Thermotoga maritima MSB8: one gene and its partner. The protein of the gene in region 1 interacts with the protein of each later gene in a pairwise test. Links are inferred from orthologs where the notes say so. Each region holds a gene or a part of one and is shown in the gene's direction. Other genes may lie near its edges.

Evidence for each region. The genes of interacting proteins can lie anywhere in the genome.
Region 2: the proteins of hfq (region 1) and rho interact in binary tests that used the Escherichia coli proteins (3 or more experiments, as listed by UniProt). The link is inferred for Thermotoga maritima MSB8 from one-to-one orthologs.

The regions. Positions count from the first base shown.
Region 1 is NC_000853.1:548,085-556,330, forward strand. Bases 2,197-4,868 are described here. They hold hfq (RNA chaperone Hfq), read left to right. Parts: upstream 2,197-3,232; coding sequence 3,233-3,505; downstream 3,506-4,868. Other genes in these bases: TM_RS02700 (class I SAM-dependent methyltransferase), read left to right, coding at 2,197-2,282; miaA (tRNA (adenosine(37)-N6)-dimethylallyltransferase MiaA), read left to right, coding at 2,279-3,196; hflX (GTPase HflX), read left to right, coding at 3,519-4,739; fmt (methionyl-tRNA formyltransferase), read left to right, coding at 4,736-4,868. In the rest of the region: ATP-dependent protease ATPase subunit HslU, read left to right, coding at 1-668; TM_RS02690 (hypothetical protein), read left to right, coding at 679-1,308; more of TM_RS02700, read left to right, coding at 1,518-2,196; more of fmt, read left to right, coding at 4,869-5,677; TM_RS02725 (heavy-metal-associated domain-containing protein), read left to right, coding at 5,674-5,886; TM_RS02730 (ABC transporter ATP-binding protein), read left to right, coding at 5,903-7,072; TM_RS02735 (ABC transporter substrate-binding protein), read left to right, coding at 7,088-8,246. UniProt on the Escherichia coli protein: RNA chaperone that binds small regulatory RNA (sRNAs) and mRNAs to facilitate mRNA translational regulation in response to envelope stress, environmental stress and changes in metabolite concentrations.
Region 2 is NC_000853.1:1,481,452-1,484,378, reverse strand. It holds rho (transcription termination factor Rho), read left to right. Parts: upstream 1-785; coding sequence 786-2,069; downstream 2,070-2,927. Other genes in the region: TM_RS07455 (ROK family protein), read left to right, coding at 2,086-2,927; rplQ (50S ribosomal protein L17), read left to right, coding at 336-731; TM_RS07470 (DNA-directed RNA polymerase subunit alpha), read left to right, coding at 1-332. UniProt on the Escherichia coli protein: Facilitates transcription termination by a mechanism that involves Rho binding to the nascent RNA, activation of Rho's RNA-dependent ATPase activity, and release of the mRNA from the DNA template.

The DNA.
Region 1 (8,246 bases):
GGAAGGTTCTGTTGCCTTTGGAAGCGGAAAAACTCATAGACATGGACAAGGTGGTGCAGGAAGCACTCGACAGAGCTCAGAACAGGGGAATCATCTTCATAGATGAAATAGACAAGATCGCCGGGAAAGAGAGTGCGGTGGGGCCAGATGTCTCCAGACAAGGTGTTCAGAGGGACCTTCTCCCCATTGTCGAAGGTACCACGATCATGACCAAGTACGGACCGGTGAGAACGGATTTCATCCTCTTCATAGCGGCCGGCGCATTCCACGTTTCACGACCATCGGATCTCATTCCGGAACTTCAGGGACGTTTCCCGATACGTGTAGAACTGTCACCCCTCACCGAGGAGGATTTCGTGAGGATATTGAAAGAACCAGAGAATGCCATCATAAAACAGTACCAGGCACTTCTTTCAACGGAAGGTGTGGAACTCGTCTTCACCGAGGATGGAATCAGAGAAATGGCTCGAATAGCGTATCAGCTGAATCAAAGACTCGAAAACATCGGAGCCAGAAGGCTCTACACGGTCGCTGAAAAGGTCCTCGAGGAGATCTCTTTCGAAGCACCGGATATTCCAGAAAAGAGGGTCGTTGTGGATGCCGAATACGTGAGAAGAAGACTCGAAAAGATCGTTCAGGACGAGGATCTGAGCGCGTACATACTGTGAGGTGTTTCCCGTGAGGGTTCTTCTTCCTGCTTTTCTTCTGCTGCTCGCCGTTGGCTGTGCTCTGGTGAGCCCTGGAAAGGCGGATCTGTACGTCTATTTGTTCAACGTGGGAACAGACGAAAACGTTACTGTGGATCTGGAAAGCAGTCATTTATCGGTGAACGGAAAAGAGTACACGCTCAAGGATGTATTGGCCAATGAGGGAGTCCTTTTGAACACGGTGGATATACCGTTCGATCTGTCGGATTTTGAGCTCACCGTGGCGGCTACGATCGTGTTCGATGAGCAGACAGAAGAAGTGTCTTTCAAAACAACACCGGTGGTGCTTTACCACTCCGCGGGAAAGTTCAGCACCGACACGGTGCTGAGAAGCAACGCGTACCAACTCCTCGATCTCGAAAACAAGAAAATTTTCGCAGTGGAAGACCCTGTGAAGGTGTACGGTGAACTCACCAGCGAGGGAAGTGTGGTGACGCTGAGTTTCGGGGAATACGAAATGAAAGTTCCCGTTTACAATGGGGAATTCCTGTTTTATCTGCCAGGAACGGATGAAAGTTACGATGTGGATGTGTTTTTTGATAGTGATTCAACATCCCTCACCATACAGGAGGGGAGGGACGAATACGAGGTCCCGTTCTAAACTGAGGCCAAGAAGGCGGAAGCATTTCAGAGTTAATCTGGGACTTCTGACGCTTCTTTTCTTTATGATCTTTGTTTTTCTCGTGAGCTATCACAACTATCAGGTGGCACTGGAGAAGCACAATCGGTTGATGTCGAAATACCAGGAATTGAAGACAAAGATAGAGGAACAGAAAGCGCTGAACGAGAAGCTCTTAGAGGTGATAGAGAATGAAAAACTTCGTGGTCACAACCTCACACAAACCGGACAGGGAGCAGGTAATGAAAGCGAAGGAACTCGCTGAAAAACTCGGCACCATCTACGTTTCAAGAAGGAGATTGAAAGAGTTCAAAGTGGACTTTTACTACGTGGTGGAGAAGAACAGAATCTCAATAAAATGGCCCGGAGGAGAGTTCTTTTTTCATCCTTCTTCGGCTATCCTCCGGATGAGGAACATAAGAAGCGGTCAGAAGGACTACCTGATAGAATCCCTTCAACCGGAGGGAAACGAAATCGTGCTGGATACGACCTTTGGTCTTGGAAGCGAAGCCATCCTCATGGCCGCTTTTCTTCCTGAGGGTAAGGTAATCGGTCTTGAAGGATCCATTCACATATACACCATCGTGAAATACGGAATGGAAAATTTTGAGACTGACATTCGGTGGTTGAAAGACGCTTTAAAAAGAATAGAGCTTTATCACGCGAATTTCAAAGAATACATCAGAAGTCAGCCCGACAATTCTTTCGATGTGGTCTACTGTGATCCCATGTTTGAGAATCCCGTGTACGAGTCCTCTGCCATGAATCCTCTGAGGCCCTTCGCTGTGTACGACACGGTGAACGAAGAAGACATTGAGGAAATGCTGAGAATCGCGAAGAAGAAGGTGATCCTCAAAAGCCACGTGAAGGATTCTCTCTTCAAAAGAATCAGGGTTGACGAACTGAAAGGTTCCAGAAAGAGCGGTGTTCTCTATGGGGTGATATACAAGCGATGAAGATAGCCATAGTCGGTGGGCCCACTGCTGTTGGAAAGACAGATATCATGATCGAAGTCTGTGAAGAAATAGGTGCGGAGATCATCTCGATGGACTCGAGGCAAATCTATCGTTATATGGACATAGGAACAGCCAAACCAACACCAGAGCAGAGAAAGAGGGTTCTTCATCACATGATAGATATCATCGATCCTGATGAGTATTACAACGCTTTCATGTACAGGAAGGATTCTCTGAGAGCAATGGAAGACGTTCTCAGACGTGGGAAGATTCCTGTTTACGTTGGAGGAACGGGGCTGTACGCGGACGCGCTGGTTCGGGGTATATTCGAAGGAGTGCCTGCCGATGAAAACATAAGAAAAGAACTCAGAGAACTAGAGAGAAGAGAACCCGGGATTTTGAGAAAAATGCTCGAAGAGCTCGATCCTGAAGCGGCGACGCGCATTCATCCGAACGATCTCAAGAGAACGATCAGAGCCCTTGAAGTTTACATGAAAACGGGAAGAAGGATCTCGGAACTTCAAAAAGAAGCAAAGGGTGACGACAGGTTTTTCATAATTGTTTTGACTCGGGAAAGGTACGAACTTTACGAGAGAATAAACAAAAGAGTTGATAAGATGATAGAGATGGGCCTAGTAGATGAGGTGAAGAGACTCTTGGGGATGGGATATTCGAAAGATCTCAATTCGATGAAAACGATAGGATACAAAGAAGTCATTGACTATCTGGAAGGGAAGTACGATTTTGACAAGATGGTTCATCTCATAAAACGAAACACCAGACACTTTGCCAGAAGACAGATCATATGGTTCAAAAGATACAAAGAAGCTGTGTGGTACAATTTAACGTTCGAAGATGTAGGAGAAGTAAAGGAGAAACTCAAGAAGCTGATAGTTGAAAATTTTTCAGTATAATTCTATTTTGAAATCACATCGAGGGGGGAGTTGGCCTTGGCGGAGAAGTTCAACCTTCAGGACAGGTTTCTGAATCATCTCAGGGTTAACAAGATCGAAGTGAAGGTGTATCTGGTGAACGGTTTTCAGACAAAGGGATTCATCAGATCTTTCGACAGCTACACGGTCTTGCTGGAGAGCGGAAACCAACAGAGCCTCATCTACAAACACGCGATCAGCACGATCATTCCTTCTTCTTATGTGATGCTGATGCCAAAGAAACAGGAAACAGCACAGGAGGCTGAGACCTCTGAAAACGAGGGATCTTGAAGGGAAAAAAGCGGTGATCGTTGCTGTTGGTAAAGATGAAGAGAAAATAAAAGAGTCTCTCGAAGAAATGAAGGGTTTGTGTAAAACCCTCGGTGTTGAAGTTGTTGAATGGCTCTGGCAAAAGAGAGCAAAACCGGATCCGGCTACCTACCTTGGAAAGGGGAAATTGCAAAAGCTCAAAGAGGTAGTTGAATTCTGTGAAGCGGATCTTGTGGTCGTTGACGATGAAATCACACCGGTGCAGTACAAAAATATGCAATCAGAACTGAACGTAGATGTTCTTGACAGAACGCAGGTGATCCTTGAAATTTTCGCTCGCCACGCAACGAGTGAAGAGGGAAAGCTCCAGGTGGAGATGGCGAGTTTGCTTTATGAGCTTCCAAGGCTCGTAGGAAAGGGTGAGGAACTCTCCAGACTCGGTGGAGGTATTGGCACCAGAGGACCGGGTGAACCCTTGCTGGAGGTTTTGAGAAGACACATAAAAAACCGCATCGCACAGCTTCGAAAAAGATTGAAAGAAATAGAGCAAGAAAGGAACACTCAGAGAAAACAAAGGCTGGAAAAGAAAATTCCACATGTCTCTATAGTTGGATACACAAACGCCGGGAAATCTACTCTTCTCAAGGTTTTAACCGATAGTGATGTGTACGTCGCCGACAAACTCTTTGCCACTCTCGAGCCCGTCACGAGACGGTTGAAGCTGAAAAGTGGAAGAGTCATTCTCGTGAGTGACACTGTCGGGTTCATCAGAAAGCTACCTCACACCATTGTGAGTGCGTTCAAAGCGACACTCGAAGAGATAAAGTATTCGGATGTGCTCATACATCTTGTTGACGCTTCTGATCCGTATCTCGAAGAAAAGATGAAAGCTTCTGAGAAAGTTTTGGAGGAAATCGGTGCCGATAAGATTCCAAGGATTCTGGTTTTCAACAAGATCGATCTCTGTCCCAGAGAGAGGATAGAAACGCTGAAATGGAAGTATCCGGAGGCTCTGTTCATTTCAGCAGAAAAAAGGATAGGACTGGATCAGCTTCTGGACAGGCTGGAAGAAGTCATAAGCCAAAGGGATGTTCAGGAAACTTTGAAAGTTCCCCTGGAAAAGATAGGGCAGATCTACGCTCTGAAAGATCGACTGGAAATACTGAACGAAGATTACAGGGAAGGGTACGCTCTGATTACGTTGAAAACTGATCGGGAAACTCTTGAGATGTTGAAAAGGAAGGTGGCATCTTGAGAATTGTCTTTGTGGGGACACCGGAGTTCGCAGCAGAAATACTGGAGCATTTGATCAAAAACGGATTCAACGTGGTGGGTGTGGTCACCCAGCCGGACAAACCAAGAGGGCGGGGAAGAAAAGTTGCACCAACTCCGGTGAAGGCAGTGGCTGAAAAACACGAAGTTCCTTTCATTCAACCCGAATCGATAAACAAGAAAGAAGCTTTAGAATTTCTCCGATCTGTGAGGCCAGATGTTATAATAGTCGCATCCTACGGAAAGATCCTGGGTGAGAAGGTACTTTCTCTTCCAAGACTCGGTTGTTACAACATTCATCCTTCTCTTCTTCCAAAATACAGGGGTGCTTCTCCTATACAGAGAGTGCTCGAGAACGGTGAAGAAAGAACGGGCGTCACCATATACAAAATGGTGAAAGAGCTCGACGCTGGTCCCATTGCACTCCAGAAGGAAATTTCTGTAGATCCATTTGAAACTTTCGATCAGTTAGAGAAACGTTTGATAGAACTGTCGAAAGAGATGTTGATCGAGTTTCTGGAGAAACTGAAAACGGGGAACATAGAGCTGAAAGAGCAGGACCATTCTCGAGCAACCTATGCTCCAATGATAAAAAAAGAGGACCTGATTGTGGATTTTTCAAAGGACGCTGAATCGGTGAAGAACAAGATCAGAGCTTACGATTCCAGGCCCGGTGCAAGAGCTTTCTTGGGAAACGTTGAAGTGAAATTGTTCGGAGTGACAGCGATAGATAGTTCGGGAGATGAACCAGGTTTGATAAACTATATTGATAGGGAAGGTGCATGGATAGGTACCGGCGACGGAAAAGTGAAAGTGAGATACATTCAATTTCCCGGAAAGAAGAAGATGACCTTCTGGGAAGCAAAAAACGGAAGATTGATAATCGAAGGCATGAGATTCGAAAGGAGGTATGAGAGTTGAGAAGGTTGAACTATTTCATGCTCAAAGGTGCAAAAACAGAGGAAGATTACAAGAGAGTTAAAGAAGCCATCGAGAAACTCGACGGTGTTTTCAAGGTAGATTACGAAATGGCGGCTGAGGTTGTCGGCGTGGATTACGATGATGAAAAGGTCTCCAAAGAGCAAATAAAAAGCGCTGTGGATAGTTTGGGATACACACTCATCGTGTAAAGGGGAGCTGTTCAGGATGAAGACTATCGAGGTGCTGAGTCTGAGAAAGTATTTCCCGATCAGAAAAGGATTCCTTGTGAAAAAGATCGTTGGTTACGTGAAAGCGGTCGATGATATCTCTTTTTCCGTGGAAAAGGGAAAAACGTTCGCCCTCGTTGGCGAGTCGGGATGTGGAAAAACAACGACTGCAAAGACGATCCTGCGCCTCACGAATCCCACTGCGGGCCGTGTTGTGATCGACGGTGACGACACCACGTATTACTTCATGAAAAGAAGAGATGCGGAGAACTATCTGGAAACGACCTACGTGGATATATTCCGCGAAATGAGGGAAAAACTCTCACCGGATCAGATTGTGGACGTGCTCGAGGATGTGGATAAGAAGTACGCGGAGATCTTCTTTAAAGAAGCGAAAGAAAGCGAAGAGAAATTCTATCAGATCCTGCTCGACGACATCGATGAAAAGAGGATGAAATTCAGAAGGAAGATACAGATCGTCTTTCAGGATCCCATGAGTTCCTTGAACCCGAGAATGACGGTTGGCGACATCCTCACTGAGCCCATTCTGTTCCACGGACTGGCGAAAACACGAGAAGAAGCCGTAGATATGGCAAAAGATCTTCTCAAAAGCGTGGGACTCAAGGAATATCACCTCGAAAGATATCCCCATCAGTTCAGTGGAGGCCAGAGACAGAGAATCGCTATCGCAAGGGCGATCTCCATAAACCCCGAGATAGTGATACTCGACGAACCCACGGCTTCACTGGACGTTTCCGTTCAGGCACAGGTTATAAACCTGTTTCTCAAACTGCAGGAAGAGAAAGGTTTCACATATCTTTTCATCTCGCACGACCTTGGACTTGTGAGATTTATAAGCCACGAGGTCGGCATCATGTACCTCGGCAGGATCGTGGAGATGGGAAACACCGATGAGATATTCGACAATCCTCTTCATCCGTACACCCAAGCGTTGCTTTCTGCTGTTCCCGTGCCGGATCCGAAGGTTGAGCGTACAAGGAAACGCATCATCCTCAGGGGTGGGGTTCCAAGCCCGATCAACAGGCCGACTGGCTGCTTCTTCCATCCGAGGTGTCCTTACAAGATGCCTGTGTGTGAGAAAGAATATCCGGTGATGAAAGAAATTTCTCCGGGTCACTGGGTAGCGTGTCATTTACATTCGTCATAGAGGAGGTGTGATGTTATGCGTAGGTTTCTTGGTATTTTCCTTATGATTGCAGCCGTTGCACTTTTCGCAGAACTTTCACCGTTCGCTCAGTTCGAAACGTACATCGGAGCAGAGTTCACAGGACAGTACGGGGGAGTGCTCGTAGTACCGACGCTTTCTGGTCCCAGAACGTGTAACAATGTCGTGGCTCAGGAGACGAGCTCTAGAGATGTTATAGCGAGGTTCATGGCTTCCATGATCGAGCTCGACAATTACGCAAGGATCCATCCCGCTCTCGCAGAAAGCTGGGAACTCATCCAAAACGAGGACGGAAGCATGGAAATCGTTTGGCACCTGAGGAAGGGTGTCAAATGGAGTGACGGAACACCGTTCACAGCAGACGATGTGGTCTTCACAATTAACGATGTCTATTTCAACCCTGACATACCGAACGATATGCAGGATCTCTTTGCAGACAACTGGCCAGTAGCCGAAAAGCTCGACGATTACACGGTGAAGACAACTCTCAAGGAAACTTACAGACTTGCGGTAAGGTACATTGGAGGTATTCCCATCTTCCCAAAACACCTCGCGGAACCGTATGTGAAAGAAGGAAAATTCAAGGAATTCTGGACGGTTGACGCCATCAACAAGGGAGAAATCGTGGGACTTGGTCCGTTTATTCCGGTTGAGTACGTTCCCGATCAGTACGTGAGATTCGTGAAGAACCCCTACTACTGGAAGTACGACAAAGAAGGAAAGCAGCTTCCTTATCTCGACGGTATCATCTTCAAGATCATTCCGACACAGGATGCACAGAGACTCGCGTTTGAAAACGGAGAAGTCGATGTGTACGGACCTCGCGGAACAGAGTACGCAGAACTCAAAGCCATGGCAAGAGAAAAAGACTGGGTTGTGGGTATCGGAGGCCCGAACTTTGGAACCACTTTCATCAGTTTCAACTGGAACGCTCCCGATCCTGTGAAGCGGAAGTGGTTCAGGAACGATTTCTTCAGAAGGGCAGTGGCGTACGCCATCGACAAGCAGTCGATGATCGATACACTCTACAACGGCCTCGCGGTTGAACAGTGGGGCCCCATCAGTCAGGCTGCGACCGTTTATTACGATGAATCCGTTCTCAGAAAGTACCCGTACAACCTCGATCTTGCCAGAACGATGCTCAAGCTCGGTGGTT
Region 2 (2,927 bases), 930 kb from region 1 along the record:
TCAAAATCGTGACGGAAGGGTTGCCTGAACTGAAGATCTCCGAGGAATACATCATCACATCCGAGGAGGAAGAAGCAGAAGTCCCTGCCAGTGAACACGAAGAGGAACACAGGGAAAACTCAGATGTGTACAACAGAAAGATAGATGAACTCGAACTTTCAGTCAGATCTCTCAACTGTTTGAAGAGAGCCAAAATAGAAACGATCGGGGATCTTCTCAGCAAAACCGAGGAAGAGCTTTTGAAGATAAAGAATTTTGGTCAGAAATCTCTCGATGAGGTCAAGGAGAAACTGAAAGAAAAATTCGGTCTTGAGCTCAGGAAGGGGGAATGAAAGATGAGACACAGAGTGAAAAGACACAAGCTCGGAAGATATGGAAGCCATAGAAAAAGTCTCTTGAGAAATCTTTCAAGAGAGATCGTTGAACACGGCTCGATAGTTACCACAACAGCAAAAGCAAAAGCTCTGAAGACATTCATGGACAAACTTGTCAGCAAGGCCATAGAAGCCGCAACCACCGATGATAGAGCCAGGAGTGTTCACCTGAGAAGACAGATAAACGCTGTACTCGGAGACAGACGATTGACAAACAAACTTGTGGATGAAATAGCGAAGAACTACGTTGGAAGACGAGGTGGCTACGTTAGAGTGTTGAGAATAGGTTTTAGAAGGGGAGACGCCGCTGAAATGTCGCTTGTTCAGCTTGTGGAGGCATCCAGTCAGGAAGGCTGATGCCTCCTTTTTCTTTCCCGCCCCTGTTGCCTTCCATCAGTAGGAGGTGAAAAATTGTCAGAAGAACAGAAAACCATTAGTATATCAGAGCTGGAATCTATGAACATAAAACAGCTCTATGAGATAGCGAAGTCCCTGGGTATTCCTCGGTATACTTCTATGCGAAAAAGAGACTTGATTTTTGCCATTTTGAAAGCCCAAACCGAATCCACCGGTTATTTCTTCGGTGAAGGTGTGTTGGAAATTCATCCTGAGGGTTTTGGATTTCTCAGGAGGATAGAAGACAACCTTCTTCCGAGCAACGACGATATATACATATCCCCTTCTCAGATAAGGAAGTTCAACCTGAACACGGGAGATATAATTTCCGGGGTTATAAGAAAACCGAAAGAAGGGGAAAAGTATTTCGCCATGATAAAAATCGAAGCGATAAACTACCGTCCAGTCGAAGCGGTTAACGACAGAGTGAACTTCGACAACTTAACACCGGATTATCCCAGAGAACGCTTCATTCTTGAAACCGACCCGAAGATATATTCCACCAGATTGATAGATCTCTTTGCCCCCATTGGAAAAGGCCAGAGAGGAATGATAGTGGCTCCTCCGAAAGCTGGTAAAACGACCATCCTCAAAGAAATAGCGAACGGTATCGCTGAAAATCACCCGGATACCATAAGAATAATCTTGCTGATCGATGAAAGGCCGGAAGAAGTTACAGATATAAGAGAGTCAACGAACGCAATCGTCATAGCGGCTCCCTTCGACATGCCACCAGACAAACAGGTAAAGGTCGCCGAGCTCACCCTGGAAATGGCAAAGAGACTGGTGGAATTCAATTACGATGTTGTTATACTTCTTGACAGTCTGACAAGACTCGCTCGAGTGTACAACATAGTAGTTCCTCCCAGTGGGAAACTTCTGACGGGAGGTGTGGATCCAGCCGCACTTTACAAACCCAAGAGATTTTTTGGAGCGGCGAGAAACACCCGTGAAGGTGGAAGCCTCACGATCATCGCTACTGCTCTTGTGGAAACGGGTTCAAAGATGGACGAGGTCATATTCGAGGAATTCAAAGGAACAGGTAACATGGAACTGGTTCTTTCAAGACAGCTGGCGAACAAGAGAATCTTCCCAGCCATAAATCTTTTGCTCTCTGGGACAAGAAGAGAAGAGCTGTTACTCGACGAAGAAACTCTCAAGAAGGTGTGGCTCTTACGAAGAATGCTCTCTGCAATGACGGAAGAAGAGGGCTTGACGCTCATACTGAACAAACTTTCGGAAACATCGTCGAACGAAGAATTTCTGAAATTGATAGACAAGGAAAAAGCAAGATACTGAGCAGGAGGTGCCGAAGTTGAAGCTCATAGGAGTTGATCTTGGAGGAACTACCTTCTCGGTAGGACTCGTGAGTGAAGATGGGAAAATACTGAAGAAAGTAACTCGAGATACTCTCGTAGAGAACGGAAAAGAAGATGTGATAAGAAGAATCGCTGAGACGATCCTGGAGGTATCTGACGGGGAAGAAGCGCCCTATGTTGGTATAGGATCTCCAGGTTCGATAGATAGAGAGAATGGGATCGTCAGATTTTCTCCAAATTTTCCGGACTGGCACAACGTTCCACTAACCGATGAACTGGCAAAGAGAACCGGGAAAAAGGTTTTTCTTGAAAACGATGCGAACGCGTTTGTTCTTGGAGAGAAGTGGTTCGGCGCTGGCAGAGGGCATGATCACATAGTGGCTCTGACACTTGGAACAGGTATTGGCGGGGGAGTTGTCACCCATGGATACCTCCTCACGGGAAGGGATGGAATAGGAGCAGAACTCGGGCATGTTGTTGTTGAACCCAATGGCCCCATGTGTAACTGTGGCACGAGAGGTTGTCTTGAAGCTGTGGCATCCGCAACGGCGATAAGGAGATTTCTCAGAGAGGGCTACAAGAAATATCACAGCTCTCTGGTGTACAAACTCGCAGGTTCACCTGAAAAGGCAGATGCCAAGCACCTCTTCGACGCCGCAAGACAGGGAGACAGATTCGCTCTGATGATAAGAGACAGGGTGGTGGACGCCCTGGCACGAGCCGTAGCGGGCTACATACACATATTCAACCCGGAGATAGTGATCATAGGTGGAGGAATTTCAAGAGCGGGAGAGATTCTGTTTGGTCCCCTGAGAGAGAAAGTGGTGGACTACATCAT